Regions from separate parts of the Bacillus sp. mrc49 genome, predicted to be linked through region 2. Evidence: riboswitches for the same ligand, from Rfam matches in the RefSeq annotation. Region 2 holds a riboswitch; each other region holds the start of a gene.

Region 1 (3,673 bases), on a different contig from region 2:
GTTCCTGAAGCTACCTTCGCCTTTTTTCTCGTCATATAGATCTTCAAGTGAGAATCCAAGGGTTTGCTTGACTGTATGCGGGTCAAAAAGGTACCATTCTTTCCTGTCGCGTACAGCCTCCATGAACAAGTCGGGAATGCATACACCCGTGAAAATATCATGTGCCTTTAATCTGTCATCCCCGTTCTGCGTCTTCAAATCGAGGAAGCTCATGATATCTTTATGCCAAGCATCCAAGTATATCGCTATCGCGCCTTTGCGCTGACCTAATTGATCAACACTGACGGCTGTCTGGTTAAATAGCCGGATCCAAGGAGTCGTACCCGAACTATTGCCGGAGAAACCACGGATATCGGAACCAAGTGAGCGAATCTTCCCGACATACAGGCCGACACCGCCGCCGAATTTAGACACCTTGGCAGCATCGTAGTTAGCTAGATAGATGCCGTCGATGGAATCTTCAATGGCGTCGATAAAGCAGGAGCTTAATTGTCCATGCGCTTTACCTGCGTTCGAAAGTGTAGGGGTGGCAACGGTCATATAAAGATTGGACATGGCCCAGTATGCTTCTTTTATAAGTTGCAGGCGGTGCTCCGTTTCTTCCAAACGCATGATTTCCATCGCGATGATCATGAAGCGTTCTTGGGGGAGTTCGTACACTTTGTCTTTTTTGGGACGGGCAAGGTAGCGATCGTTTAGTAGGTAGATGCCTATGTAGGAAAATAGTTTATCCTTTTCAGGGTCGATCACTGAACCAAGTTCTTCAATTTCGGCTTTAGTATAAGATGATAGCAGCTCGGCTTTATAAACTGGATAGCGTTGGCCGTCTTGCAGCTGCGACAGGTCCTGGATAAGGTCATAGAATGGACCATAACTCATGCCTTGATAACCTCGATTGGCCTGTGCATCCCTGTACATCGTATTCAATAGCTCTTTAGCTGCAACGAATGTCCAATCCGGGGCATCGATATCCACGCTCTCAAGAGCAAGCTGAATCAGTTTCTTTGAAGCCTGTTCATCGGTTGAATCACTTTTGCGTTCAAGCCATTTTGTAAAACGCTTTTTGAATTTCTCCATATCGAGACGGCCTTCAAATTCCTTCGACAGCATCTCAAGCTGAAGGGAATTCGTTTCAGTATCATTCTCGCTTATGGTAGAGTTATATGTTTGAGTCATTAAGAATCCTCCTTGTAAACTTCCGGTAATAAAAAAACCGCCCAACGAGTTGAGCGGATCAAACGACAGCATAAAAGAGCCATGAATAAAATAGCCGTTATACGATCGTTTCATCATCTCAATCCCCGAAGAATAAGAACGTGAAAAATTCAAGGCAGGTCTCCTGACTCATGATCATCCTACTTTGAGTCCTTCCCGTATAGTGAGCCATACAGTGGTTCCTCATTTCGTCACATTCACAGTTGCGGGGACAGTTCCGGGTTTGCACCGGATTCCCTTTTCAGCCATCACTGGCACCTTGGATTGTAAAAAATTCTATATATAGTTATCAGTATTGTTTTAATAATCAATATCTAGTATTTCTGCTTATATTATCGTAAGCCATATGCGATGATAATTCAACTAATATATTTGAGAAAAACCAACCCTTATCTATTGACAAAGTGAAGGCAGGGGGAAGGCGAATGAAAGATTTTCTTGGCGAAGTGGCAATTCAAGCACTGAATTTAACGGATTTTGTGTTAAAATGAAGTGTAGCGTAAAGGTGGCATTCCCTTGGTGCGATTTGGGGATTCACGGAAAAATTTTTATGAAAAAGGGGATTTAAATCTTGGATAAAGTATTAGTTTTTGGACATAAAAACCCGGATACAGACACGATTTGTTCCGCAATCGCTTATGCGGATCTGAAAAAGCAATTAGGTATCAATGCTGAACCAGTTCGTCTGGGTGAAGTGAATGGCGAAACTCAATATGCGCTGGACCAATTCAAATTCGATGCTCCTCGTCTTGTCGAAAAAGTGGCAGGGGAGGCGGAGACCGTAATCCTTGTCGATCATAATGAACGCCAGCAAAGTGCTGAGGATATTGACCAAGTCCGTGTGCTGGAGGTTATCGACCATCACCGCATCGCTAACTTTGAAACAAGCGATCCTTTATATTACCGTGCAGAACCGGTAGGCTGTACGGCAACTATTTTAAATAAAATCTATAAAGAAAATGGAATCGAAGTCCCGAAAGCGGTAGCAGGGCTGATGCTATCTGCCATCATTTCCGATTCTTTATTGTTCAAGTCCCCGACCTGCACTGAGCAAGACGTTGCAGCGGCCATGGAGCTGGCTGCCATTGCCGGAGTGAACGCTGAAACTTATGGATTGGAAATGCTGAAGGCAGGAGCTGATTTAAGCGACAAGACGATTGCGCAGCTGATCACTCTTGATGCAAAAGAATTCAGCATGGGAATGGCAAAAGTGGAAATAGCCCAAGTCAATGCTGTAGATCCGAATGAAGTCCTTGCTAAGCAAGCTGAATTGGAAGCGGCGATTGAAGCGGTTATCGGAGTGAAGGAATTGGATTTATTCCTATTCGTCGTTACGGATATCCTGACAAATGATTCTGTAGCCCTAGCTCTTGGAAGAGCAGCGAATGCAGTCGAAAAAGCCTATAACGTTACATTGAACAATAACATCGCCGTTTTGGAAGGCGTGGTCTCGCGCAAAAAACAAATCGTGCCTGTATTAACGGATGTATTCAGTAAATAAGTAAGTGAAAAGGGTGCTGCTGCACCCTTTTTCCATACCCCAAAAAAGACGGAAACATTACGAATGATCATGTTTCCGTCTTTTTGCTTAATTCAAGGAATCCTTTTCCTTTTCATAGGCGATGACAATCAATTCTTTATTCGCTTCCTCGCCAAGCTTGCTTTCAAAGCTTTTCAACTCATCCAATAAATCTGGTGAAAGATTGGCAGCCGTATAATCCTGCTCGGGTGTCATGCTTTTCGCTCCCTTCCATATCGACATATTTCCTGTTATTTATTCTGTCGGTTTTGAAAAGTTCTATTCGCCAGCAAGATCCTTCTTCAGGATATTTTACTAATTGAGCTGGCAAGTTTATCAAGCAATAAGGAGCTTTCCAGATCGAGGCCCTGTACATGTACGGAAATGCCTTGTTGCTTATATTTATGGACAACCGTATCGACAGCAGCGACCGCAGAAGCATCCCATATTTTTGAATGGGAAAAATCAATGATGATCGCATTTACATCATCATTAACTTCGAATTTTGAAACAAAGTCCTGCACCGAAGCAAAAAAGATTTGTCCTCAAATCATTTTTTCTGCCGTTTTTTCAACCGTCACCTTGGATATTTTGGCCGAGAAGAAGATCATGCTCAAGAGCACCCCGGCAAAAACCCCTTTCGACAAATCATGCGTATATAGGACGATGAGGACCGTTACAATCATCACGGCTGCATCCGTCTTTGGCGCTTTCTAGTTCCTCTTTAATGAAGACCAGTCAAATGTACCGATGGAAACCATGAACATGACAGCAACGAGTGCAGACATGGGGATTTTTATTAGGACGCCATTCAATGCGGAACGCGCCTGCCCCAAATGTGGAAAGCCTGCCTCTTTTTGATTCCGGATTGCCCGATCATCGCACATCCGCCAGGAATAACGATGGCCAAAGTCTCGAATGTCAAAGGGACGTCCGGTA
Region 2 (3,673 bases):
TGTATAGTGAAAAAGCAGCTAGCCGCATAACAAAGGAATGGATCGAGATCGTTGAACGAGATTATAATCACCCTTCAATTGTTACTTGGGTTCCGATAAACGAAAGCTGGGGAGTGCCACATATTCATTTAAATAAACAACAACAAGCTCATTCCTTAGCATTGTATTATTTGATTCACTCGTTAGATACTACGAGATTGGTCATTTCTAACGATGGATGGGAAATGACTAAGACTGATATTTGTGCCGTTCACCATTATCAACATGGGACTAGTATAGAGTTTGAAAAGTATCGAAGTTTTGTAGATGACTTATCTACAAAAGACAATTTATTAGATTCGATGTCGACGAAGTGGTCTATTTATGCAAAAGGTTATCAACATCAAGGTGAACCCATTTTATTAACGGAATTCGGCGGAATTGCCTACAAGGTTGGTGAAAGTGAGGGGTGGGGCTATACGAGCTCTTCGACTGAAGATGAGTTTATTAACGATTATGCGAGGGTTATGGCGGCTGTCCAACAATCAAGGTCAATTCATGGATATTGCTACACACAGCTTACGGATGTAGAGCAAGAAATCAACGGACTGCTGACTTATGATCGTCAGCCTAAGTGTGACTTAAACAAGATAAAAGAAATCAACAACCAGTATCATAGTCAAATTGTTCAAAATGCAGGGAGTAACAAAGCAGGGAGCTGTTCCGAGGAGAAAATTGCAGTTGATTTCAACTAGGTTATAAGCTTTGGTTATTAAAAGGTAAATAAATCTATTAATGAAATTATTTGTAAATTGACTAAATTTTTGATATGTTTGATTGGAAAACTTCATACGTGTAGAAACAGGTGTAGATTGATATTTTTTCATCTACATAATAGGGAAGTCGGTTAGAGCCCGACGCTGTCCCGCAACTGTATTTGGGAGCGATCCGGATAAACCACTGTCTTCAGAAACATGAAGATGGGAAGGTTCGGGGAGTGATGATCATAAGCCAGGAGACCTGCCTGTTTCAGCACACATCTATACCTACGAGGATAGGGGGTGTTAAGTGCGAGCGATTGATCTGCATGTTTTTATTTTGTCATGGGAAAACATGTTTATTTACGTATCAATTCGAACTTAACAACTTCTTTATTGGAAGTTGTTTTTTTATTTTGATCATTATCAGGAGCTGTACAGAAAAAGTAGTGTATGTGAGCAATATTGAAAGGGCTTACAATAAACTAGGAGCCTGCCCGAGAGAAGAGGGCGATGAGTTGAAATGAGGAGGAAAGAAATGGGTGAACTTCAATGTAACGAACCTTTATTTCCTCATGGACTGGACACGGCAGGATTTACACCAGAGGATTTTAATGAGGAAGATCATCTCATATCAAAGACTACAGAGCTCTTTGTCAAAAACGAAGTAATGCCCCTGCTGGATTCGATTGATCGGCATGATAACGGCAAGGTGAAAAAATTGTTTCAAGAAGCGGGAGAGCTCGGCTTACTCAGCGTAGAGGTTCCAGAGTCGTATGGCGGATTGTCCCTGAATAAAAAGCTTTCAGGGCTTGTGGCCGAGAAAATGGGATTTGGCGGTTCTTTCAGCGTCTCCTTTAATATACATGCAGGTGTAGGGACCCTCCCGTACGTTTATTACGGAACAGAAGAGCAAAAGCAAAAATACTTGCCAAAACTTGCATCAGGAGAATGGATTGGTGCTTATGCCTTAACGGAAAATAACGCGGGATCAGACGCGCTTAACGCTAAAACGACGGCGGTCTTGAATGAGCAGGGGACAGCCTGGCTATTAAATGGTGAAAAACAGTGGATCACGAACGCACAAGTGGCCGATGTATATGTTGTCTTCGCCAAAACAAATAACAGCATGACTGCATTCATTGTAGACAGAACGTTCAAAGGGGTTTCCGTCGGTCCAGAAGAGAAGAAAATGGGGATAAAAGGGTCTTCGACAGCGACTTTAATTTTGGAAGATGTCAGTGTACCGGCGCAGAATGTTTTGGGAAAAGTCGGGCAAGGGCATCGTGTAGCATTGAATATTCTAAACATGGCGCGATTGAAGCTTTCCTTTTCTAACATCGGAGCATCCAAGCAAGCATTGGAGCTTGCCATTAACTACGCGAAACAGCGTAAACAATTTAACCGGACGATCATAGGTTTTTCGATGATACAAGAAAAGATTGCGAATATGGCGATTGCGATTTATGGAGCGGAAAGTGCGGCCTACAGAACGGCTGATAGCTTGGACAACGTATTCGAAACGGACGAACCTCTCGATGAACAATTGGGAAAACTGGCAAACTATGCAGCCGAATGTGCGATCAATAAGGTTCATTGCTCCGAGATCCTTGATCGAATCGTGGATGAGGCTTTACAAATTCATGGCGGTTATGGCTACATGCAAGAGTATGAAGTGGAACGATTATATCGGGATGCCCGGATTAGCCGGATTTTTGAAGGAACGAATGAAATAAACCGTCTGACCATTGCCAAACTATTGATGAAAAAAGGATTTCAAAACGGCGGCACATGGTTAAACCCTCTATTTGATGAGGAGGCGAACCGAAACCGGCAATACATCCAGATTTCTAACATGCTTCTTCACAAATCTTTGAAAGCATTGATACATGCCAATATCAACATTCAACAGGAACAAGAATATTCCCGTTTGCTTGCAGACATGGTGAAGGAAATTCATGTGATGGAATCTGCGGTCATTCGCACTGAAAAAGCGATACAAAAGAACGGGATGGAAAAAGAGCGGCTGAAAAATAATATGACGAACGTTATCTGTGAAGAAGGATATCGCAGAGTTGAAGAGATGGCTGTGTTGATTTTAACGGGAACGGAGTCGGGCGAAGCAGGCAGAAAAGTATTGTTGGAAGAAGTTCGCAGCCTTGCTGTTCCCCTCTTTAGGAATCTATTTATACAAAAACGTGAAATTGCAGAAAGAATGGCTGATCAAGAAAAATATAATGTGTGAACGGAGTGAAGCCTAATGAAAAAAATCGGGTTTATCGGATTGGGCAATATGGGTCTGCCTATGTCGCAAAGTTTACTACTTTCTAATTTTACTGTGTATGGAATGGATTTGAACAAAGAAGCTGAAATGTCCTTTCATCAATCAGGAGGAACGATTGGCGTATCGGTTGAAACTATGGTGAAACAATGTGATGTGATCTTTACAAGTCTTCCATCCTCTAAGGCAGTGGAAGAAGTTTTCCTAGGAGAAAAAGGACTCGTTTATCTCGTCGATTCCGCTGTTATGCTGATCGATACAAGTACGGTAGACCCTGAATTGAATATCCGCATCGAAGAGGCTGCCAAGAAAAAGGATGTTGATTTTCTCGCGGCACCCGTCAGTGGCGGCGTGATAGGGGCGGTAAACCGGACGCTCACCTTCATGGTAGGCGGTTCAAAGACTGTCTTCGATAGGGCCATGCCTTTATTTGACGTAATGGGCGAGAATATTTTTCATGTGAATGATCGAATCGACAGCGGTACGAATACAAAGCTGATCAATAATCTCTTGATCGGATTTTATACGGCAGGGGTAAGTGAAGCTCTTCACCTTGCAAAGAATAGCAATCTTGATCTTGAAAGGTTGTTCGAGATGCTGAACGTAAGCTATGGCCAGAGCCGAATCTACGAGCGGAACTACAAAAGCTTCATCG
Region 3 (3,673 bases), on a different contig from region 2:
CCGCTATCTTCCAATTCTCCTGGCAATTCCTCCTCTATCACCAGAAATAAGAGCGGGAGTCGATTTTTACGGGTGAATGTCAGGTCCATTTCAATGGATTCACCTGCCTGGCATTCTCTTTTGCTGACGTTTCTTTCAACCGTAATGGAGTGAAGGGGATAAAACAGCAGAATCATGGCATAGGCGGCAAAGGGCAAAAACGAATAAAAAATGAACCAACTGACAAATCCGCCTTGAAACATCGCAAAGCAAAAGGAAGTGGCCATAAGAAAAACCAGTCCGGCCGCATTCATGTTTTTCTTTAAAAAATGATTGAAGCTACGCATTATGACAAGGCCCGTTTCACAGGCACATGAGTCTTCGCGACAATTTCGGTGATCACCATTTCAGCATCGAAGCCATCATAATTCGCTTCTGGTTTTAAAATCAGGCGGTGGGAGAATACGAACGGAGCTAAATATTGAACATCATCCGGCAGGACATAATCCCTGCCCTGTATTAGTGCATAAGCTTGGGCTGCCTTCATCAAAGCAATCGATCCACGCGGACTCACCCCAAGATAGACCACCTGATGGCTCCTCGTTTCATTGGCCAGTTCAACAATATATCCTTTTATTGTGTCATCCACGATCACCATCTTAGCCTCTGCCTGCAGGGCCTTCAATTCTTCCAAGGTGATGACTGATTCCAGCTCTTCAAGCGGAGCCATGTATTGAGCTCTTTGCAGGACCTCGATTTCTTCCGCAGCACTCGGGTAGCCCATCTTCATTTTTAACAGGAATCGATCCAATTGCGCTTCCGGAAGCGGGTATGTGCCCTCGTACTCGATCGGGTTTTGCGTCGCCATGACAAAAAAGGGCTTCTCCAATCCCCTGGTGACGCCATCGATCGTCACACTTGCCTCCTCCATCGCTTCAAGCAGGGCAGACTGTGTTTTCGGAGAGGTCCGGTTAATTTCATCTGCCAAAATAATATGCCCCATTATCGGTCCTGGCCGAAAAATGAAGGCTTGTTCCTTTGGGTTGAAAATCGAAACGCCGGTTACATCGGACGGCAGTAAATCAGGTGTGAATTGTATTCGCTTAAAGCTAGCACCTATCGATTTGGCAAGCGCCCGGACCATGACTGTCTTGCCTACTCCCGGAACATCCTCCAATAAAACATGCCCACCGGAAAGAAGTGCGACGATGCTCAGTTCCGCAATATCCCTTTTTCCAATAATGACCTTTTCAATATTCCCTAGAACCTTTTCCAGTTTTTGATTTGCCTGCTTATAAATCATTCGCTACCTCCTGGGAAATCTATTACTTATTTCATTTCCAATCTATATCTCACTTATCTTTACAGTAACAACCAATTAATCCTTACATTGTAAGTTTACTAGATATTCCGCAAACCATAAACGAAATTCTCTAAAAATATTAGTGCAGCTTAAGGAAAAAGGTATGGTAAACTTATCCTAAGTGAATATGAACCTTGCAGAAAAGGGTGCTGCCATGTCAGCTTAATAGGGAATTCGGTTCAAAACCGAAGCTGTTTCCGCAACTGTAAGTGCTAATGAAATAAGATGACATACCACTATTTGATGGTGGATAGGACATTTGTACTATCCATCATCAAATGGGAAGGTTCTTAGAGTAAAATGACGCACAAGCCAGGAGACCTGCCTTTTTTTATCGTATCATGCTCTTCGGAAGATAGGAGATTGTACGGCAGCCTTCCATCTTTTTTTCTACTAGGAATACATGGATGCTCGATGCCGACCAAAACTCTTGGTCGGCTTTTTGTTTTGATGCGAAAAGCGATACGGCAGTCATTCACCAAACTACGTAAAGGAGGAAGAGTTATGGCAAAGAAAGACCTTCGTTTTTTATGCTATCCATACATGCGCGAATCCGCTTCCACAGTCGATTTTGAAATACGAACAGACTCCTTGACGACGCGGATCGGCATGGCCGCATCGCTGACGAAGGATGTTCCTGACGTTCACCGGGATTTAATGGTTTTGCTGCCCATGGCCTATCATCTAAATGGTTCAGTCCGTGGAAAACTAGCCATCAGCGACCATGACCTGGACCATTTAAGTTCGATTTATGACCGGTATGTCGCAGAAGTTAAAGAACAGATCCAGACATTTGTGCTCCCCCAAGGGTCAACGGCGGCATGTGCCCTGCACGCCTGCCGCAGCGAAGCCAAAAAGTCCGTCCGCGCTTTGCACAAAGTCAGTCTGGAAAGGGAAGTTCCGGGTATCCTTTTCGATTACTCCCACTTGCTTGCAAACGTTTTATTCGTGATGGCAGTCTACGTTAACAAGCGACAAGGCTTTGAAGAAATACCTTTTATTAGCAAATCTTATCCTACTAAACCGATGAAAAAATAGATGGAGGAATAAATAATGAAATTTACCCAAAGATTCAGCTGGATTTCCGTGCTTATGCTTGCCCTTTTCCTTACAGGATGTGGCGTAACGGATCAATCTGCAAAAGATGATAAAAAAGCGAACGAGGCGAAGAGCTATACCGTTACAGATGATACTGGAAAGAAAATAAAATTCGATAAGGCACCGGAAAAAGTCGTTTCACTGCAGCCTAGCAATACCGAAATTCTATTTGCCTTAGGACAGGGGAAGAAAGTGGTTGGCGTGACGGACTTCGATAATTATCCCGAGGAAGCGAAGAAAATCGAACATGTTTCAGATTCCGTGAATATCAATGCAGAAAAGATCATAGCCCTGAAGCCAGATGCGATCATCGCTTATACCGTTGGCGATGAAGCGACGCTGAAGCCACTCGAAGATGCCGGCATCCCTATATTCATCATTAAATCGGCAGCCAATTTGGATGACGTATACGGGGATATTGAGCAGATTGCCAAAGTGATGGGAGTTACCAAGAAAGGCGATGCATTGGTGAAGGATATCAAATCCCAAATTGCAAGTGTCGAAGAAAAAGTGGGAACCTTGGATGAACAGGAGCAAACATATTTTGAAATCAGTCCGGCTCCGGAAATCTATACAACAGGTGACGAAACCTTCCAACAAGAAATCCTGGAAACCGCTGGCATTAAAAACGTCTTTGCCGACCAAAAGGGCTGGGTTAAAATATCCGGGGAAGAAGTCGTCAAGCGCAACCCGGAAACGATCCTTACAACTGCAACCTATGTAAAAGATGCCGTTGATGAAATAAAATCACGTAAAGGTTGGGAAGAAATCGCTGCCGTGAAAAACGATGACGTCCACCTGCTTGATGAAAGTGTCATGTCCCGTCCCGGACCAAGGATCGGTGAAGCTGTAGAACTTGCTGCTAAAACCGTTTACCCGGACTTATTTAAATAATATTGAACAAGGATGCTCCGATATATCGGGGCATCCTTCCATTCATATCATTCGCTACATTAAGTGATGGCAATGGACTCTGCTTTTCTTCCTTTGTTTATGCTAAAATGAAGGCACTCCAAACCTATGATATCCGAGGTATCGATCATGTATAAAAGATTCTTCATTTGGGTCTTGGCAATCGCCCTTCTTTTAGGGCTTCTTAGAGCCATCATGGACCTTTAACCAAAAAAAGATAGGCAACTACAAGGAGATGCTGTCTGCCTTTTTATTTTTCAGGCGGCGTCTTTTTTTAGTAACTGTCGGTAATCAGAATTGCACCTTCATTTTCACGCCAAG
Region 4 (3,673 bases), on a different contig from region 2:
TATACCTTTGATAACGGATATTGGGTATATCCATATTTGACGGCATCAGGCACTGTGGCACTGACTTATAAGGAAAGAACCGAGTACGAGACGAACATGCACTTTTTTAAAGAAGTTCTGGCTTCGTGGGTTTATAGACTGCTGCTTCCCTACTATAAAAAGAAAAACATTTGGCTGATTTACGAGAAAACCGCTGACAGGGCTCAAGATAACGGATACTACTTCTTTAAATACATCTATGAAAATCATAACCGTCAACAAGCATATTACATCATTAAACCTGATTCGGAAGATTACCCGAAATTGGAAAGCATGAAAAATAGAGTCGTTGAATTCATGAGCTTTAAATATATGGTGTTCATGTTTGCCGCACAGCTATTGGTATCCTCCGAAACTAAAGGGCATGCATACGACATAAGAATTCAAAAGGGCAGGATCAGAAAAGCGATGAATTATAAGCCGCTTGTCTTTTTGCAGCATGGCGTTATCGGATTAAAAAAACTTAACAGCATCTTTAAAAAATCCAGCATTAACGCACCAAGCCTTTTTGTCGTTTCCTCACCCGAGGAAGGCAAGATCATCCAGAATCATTTCGGCTATAACAAAAACGAACTGATTGTCAGCGGCCTTCCCCGCTGGGATGTCATTGAAAATAGATCGAACGGGAAAAGGATTTTAGTGATGCCGACATGGCGCGTATGGCTTGAAAACTTACCTTTTGAGGAAGTGGAAAAGAGTGAGTATGTACAAGTATTCAAAACTTTTTTACAATCAAAAGAATTGAGCAGGTTATTGGAGCAGCATGATTTGACGCTGCATTTTTATTTGCATCCTAAATTCAAGGACTTTATCGAACATTTTTCCATTGATAATCAGCGGTTCACGATTTCCAATGAAGAAGACTTGAATACCTTATTGATGGAAGCATCGATGTTGATTACGGATTACTCGAGTGTCGCCTGGGATATGTTTTATCAAAAAAAACCTGTTGTTTTTTACCAATTCGATCTCGAGACATACAATAAGTATCAAGGAAGTTATATGAATATGGATAATCAATTATTTGGTGATCAGGTATTCACTACAGAAAAGTTGATTTCGACGATTAACGCCTATGCCGAAACCGGTTTTGCGGAAAAAGAAGCATTTGGCCAGTTAAGGAAAACATATCTTCCATATATCGATCATTCCAATAGCCGCCGGGTCTATGAGCAAATTCATGCAAAGCAAGGTCTGTTGAAAAAAATTAAACGCAAGCAGCGGATTACAAGGATTTTGAATAACCCTTTTGTACGTTCACTTTGGAAAAAATTCAACGGTATCAACTTCGTTAAGGGAATGGCGGAAACCATAAGGCTGAAAACGAGATGATCGTTCATCGCGTGAGCGGATTGTAATCCAGGAAATAATTTGATACATTTAAATGGAAAACTAAATAAGTCTAGAAACGGGTGCGGATATGAAACATCTATTTATCTGCTTAAAAGGGAAGCCGGTTGGAATCCGGCGCTGTCCCGCAACTGTATATGTGAGCGATTCGAGTGATGCCACTGTTTTCTGCAAAAGGGAATGGGAAGGTTCGAAAAGCGTTGACCATGAGCCAGGATACCTGCCTGTTTTTAGCACATCATCAAATGCCTACGAGGATAGGGGATGTTACGTGCGAAAATTGGCAAAAGCATGCTTTCATTTTTAAAAATGAAAAAACATGTTTATTTTTGTTATGCTTCGTTTGCATTCAAACAACTTCCTTCCGGGAAGTTGTTTTTTTATTTTTTAAGGGGGGAATACAAATGTTTGGAACGGTTAAATATTTCACGGATCATCTTAAAACCCAGGTTATGTACAATTTTTCGGGAGGGGAAACGATTTCTTTAAGCGGAAATCGTGAAAAACTTACAGAGGAAATCAATGGGCAAACAATAAGTTCCGCTGAAAAGGAATTATTTTCCCGTAATCTGGAAGTCGCCTATGAGAGTGTGGTTCGAGAAATGTTCGGGGAAACAGTCCTGCTCCAAAAAGAGCTCTCCTAAAAGAGAGCCCTGGCAATAAGGTCGTCTATTTATTGATGTTAGGATCGGTCTCGTCATAGAAATCATGTGCTTCTTCAATGTTCCGAAGATCAGCGGCCTCATAAACATTGCCGCCTGCCAAGCCTTCATTGATATAGCGATCGATGTCAAGGAAGGCGGAATCCCGTCCATCATACTCGCTATCCTTTAAAAAAGTCATTTTTTCTTTGTCCAAAATAAATCCCTCCTAACCTTTTCATTAGTATAGGCAATAGAGGGATTTTTATTCTTTTCAAGCTTTCCTAAAAGCAATTGGACGATACGGTTTATTCATAAACATGATAGACCATCAAGTCATGTATCATGGTTTTGAGTTTCGGTTCATCTTCCATTGCAGGTGGGTTGGCTGTCCATTCGATGGTTCCATCTTTATGATATAAAGCCTGGATGGATTGTCTATTGTAATAAAAGGAAATTTTCCACCCTGGCAGGTTCTTATGCAGCGGTGCCCATTGAAAATGACTGATCATATGTATTACCTCCATATATGCTGTCTCACATTACATTATAATGGAAAACGGCAGCAGGAGGTGTTATTTTATTTTCCTGTTGGAAAAAGTTAATTCCATGAAAAGGTTTTTTAAATGTAAAAGCCGATTAGCTTCGATTTCCTCTTCGTCGAATTGCATGGGCTTGGAGTTCACTTCGTAAATGAAGAGCGAGCCCGATTCGTCTTCACCGATATCAATCGAAAATTCGCCGAGAAAGCCAATTTTTTTTGAAAGAATTTCTCCGCATTTTTGGGCGATTCTAGCCAATGTTGAATTTAGCCTTTTTGATTGCAGGTTTTGATAGGGATAAAGCTTACCGCCTCGAGGAGTGTGTGTAGTGATTTCCTGCAGTTGTGACATTCTTACAGCTTTGCCCGTTACTTTATAAAAGCCTTTTTCATAATGGACGAGAACCCTGTAATCGTAACGGTGACCAAGAAGTTTTTTTGGTACGACCGCCCGCTGAGCCAGGTAATTTCTTTTTAATAAGTCCTTTTTTTTCGTTTCCCAGAAAGAAGCGAAATTCGAGAAAGTCTCGCTGTGTTTCAGGCTGTTGAACAAAAGTGTATCATCAGGATTTTTGCGGAGGGTGTAAATGCCTTTTCCCTGGCTTCCTTTACAAGGTTTTAAGTAGATGTGCCGATGTGTATCAAGGAATGACTCCAAACATTCGCGCTTTTGCAGGATCGCTGTTGCCGGCAGGTGCTTGGTGAGGGAGCCATCATCCATCAAAGCTTCGAACATTAGATATTTATCCAGGAAACCTGGATTGAAAATGTTCACATGGTGCTCATTGAAATGGCTCATGAGTGATTGGAATTCTGCCGAAGCCTCATAGCCCCTGGAGGGTATACGATTATAAACAATATCAGGAAGCGGCATCTTACACTCGATCCACTTGTTTGAATCGGATGAAAATACATAACCTCTCATTGAACCGGAAGCAAATTCCTTTCCCGTGAATGCATAGGGTAAAATCCCATGTTGGAAAAGATACAATGATAAATCCTGAAAAAGGGCCAAGTTACCGCCCAACCCTGTTTCCTTTTTCGGATTGAACGAAGTCATTATTCCAACAACGAGCACCCGGCTTCCCGGAAATTCGGTGAT

Evidence for each region. A riboswitch is a leader RNA that binds a small molecule or an ion and turns the genes downstream of it on or off. The one in region 2 is predicted to bind cobalamin.
Region 1: it holds a riboswitch for cobalamin, as region 2 does, so the genes downstream of both, CVN76_RS26565 (ribonucleoside-diphosphate reductase subunit alpha) here and CVN76_RS19230 (acyl-CoA dehydrogenase family protein) in region 2, are expected to answer to the same signal.
Region 3: it holds a riboswitch for cobalamin, as region 2 does, so the genes downstream of both, CVN76_RS10260 (hypothetical protein) here and CVN76_RS19230 (acyl-CoA dehydrogenase family protein) in region 2, are expected to answer to the same signal.
Region 4: it holds a riboswitch for cobalamin, as region 2 does, so the genes downstream of both, CVN76_RS26885 (hypothetical protein) here and CVN76_RS19230 (acyl-CoA dehydrogenase family protein) in region 2, are expected to answer to the same signal.

Annotation. Positions count from the first base shown of each region.
Region 1 covers NZ_PHNG01000800.1:46,716-50,388, forward strand. The annotation lists gene CVN76_RS26565 (ribonucleoside-diphosphate reductase subunit alpha) at 1-1,176, opposite strand, end outside; cobalamin riboswitch at 1,313-1,492, opposite strand; gene CVN76_RS26570 (manganese-dependent inorganic pyrophosphatase) at 1,787-2,716, shown strand; gene CVN76_RS31280 (hypothetical protein) at 2,804-2,950, opposite strand; partial or broken gene CVN76_RS26575 (SulP family inorganic anion transporter) at 3,037-3,673, opposite strand, start outside.
Region 2 covers NZ_PHNG01000710.1:265-3,937, reverse strand. The annotation lists gene CVN76_RS19235 (glycoside hydrolase family 2 protein) at 1-734, shown strand, start outside; cobalamin riboswitch at 826-1,021, shown strand; gene CVN76_RS19230 (acyl-CoA dehydrogenase family protein) at 1,276-2,982, shown strand; gene CVN76_RS19225 (NAD(P)-dependent oxidoreductase) at 2,998-3,673, shown strand, end outside.
Region 3 covers NZ_PHNG01000672.1:10,121-13,793, forward strand. The annotation lists gene CVN76_RS10250 (DUF58 domain-containing protein) at 1-326, opposite strand, end outside; gene CVN76_RS10255 (AAA family ATPase) at 326-1,282, opposite strand; cobalamin riboswitch at 1,470-1,685, shown strand; gene CVN76_RS10260 (hypothetical protein) at 1,793-2,380, shown strand; gene CVN76_RS10265 (ABC transporter substrate-binding protein) at 2,396-3,334, shown strand.
Region 4 covers NZ_PHNG01000800.1:119,832-123,504, forward strand. The annotation lists gene CVN76_RS26880 (CDP-glycerol glycerophosphotransferase family protein) at 1-1,371, shown strand, start outside; cobalamin riboswitch at 1,433-1,631, shown strand; gene CVN76_RS26885 (hypothetical protein) at 1,794-2,033, shown strand; gene CVN76_RS26890 (hypothetical protein) at 2,059-2,247, opposite strand; gene CVN76_RS26895 (YheE family protein) at 2,339-2,542, opposite strand; gene CVN76_RS26900 (YheC/YheD family endospore coat-associated protein) at 2,606-3,673, opposite strand, start outside.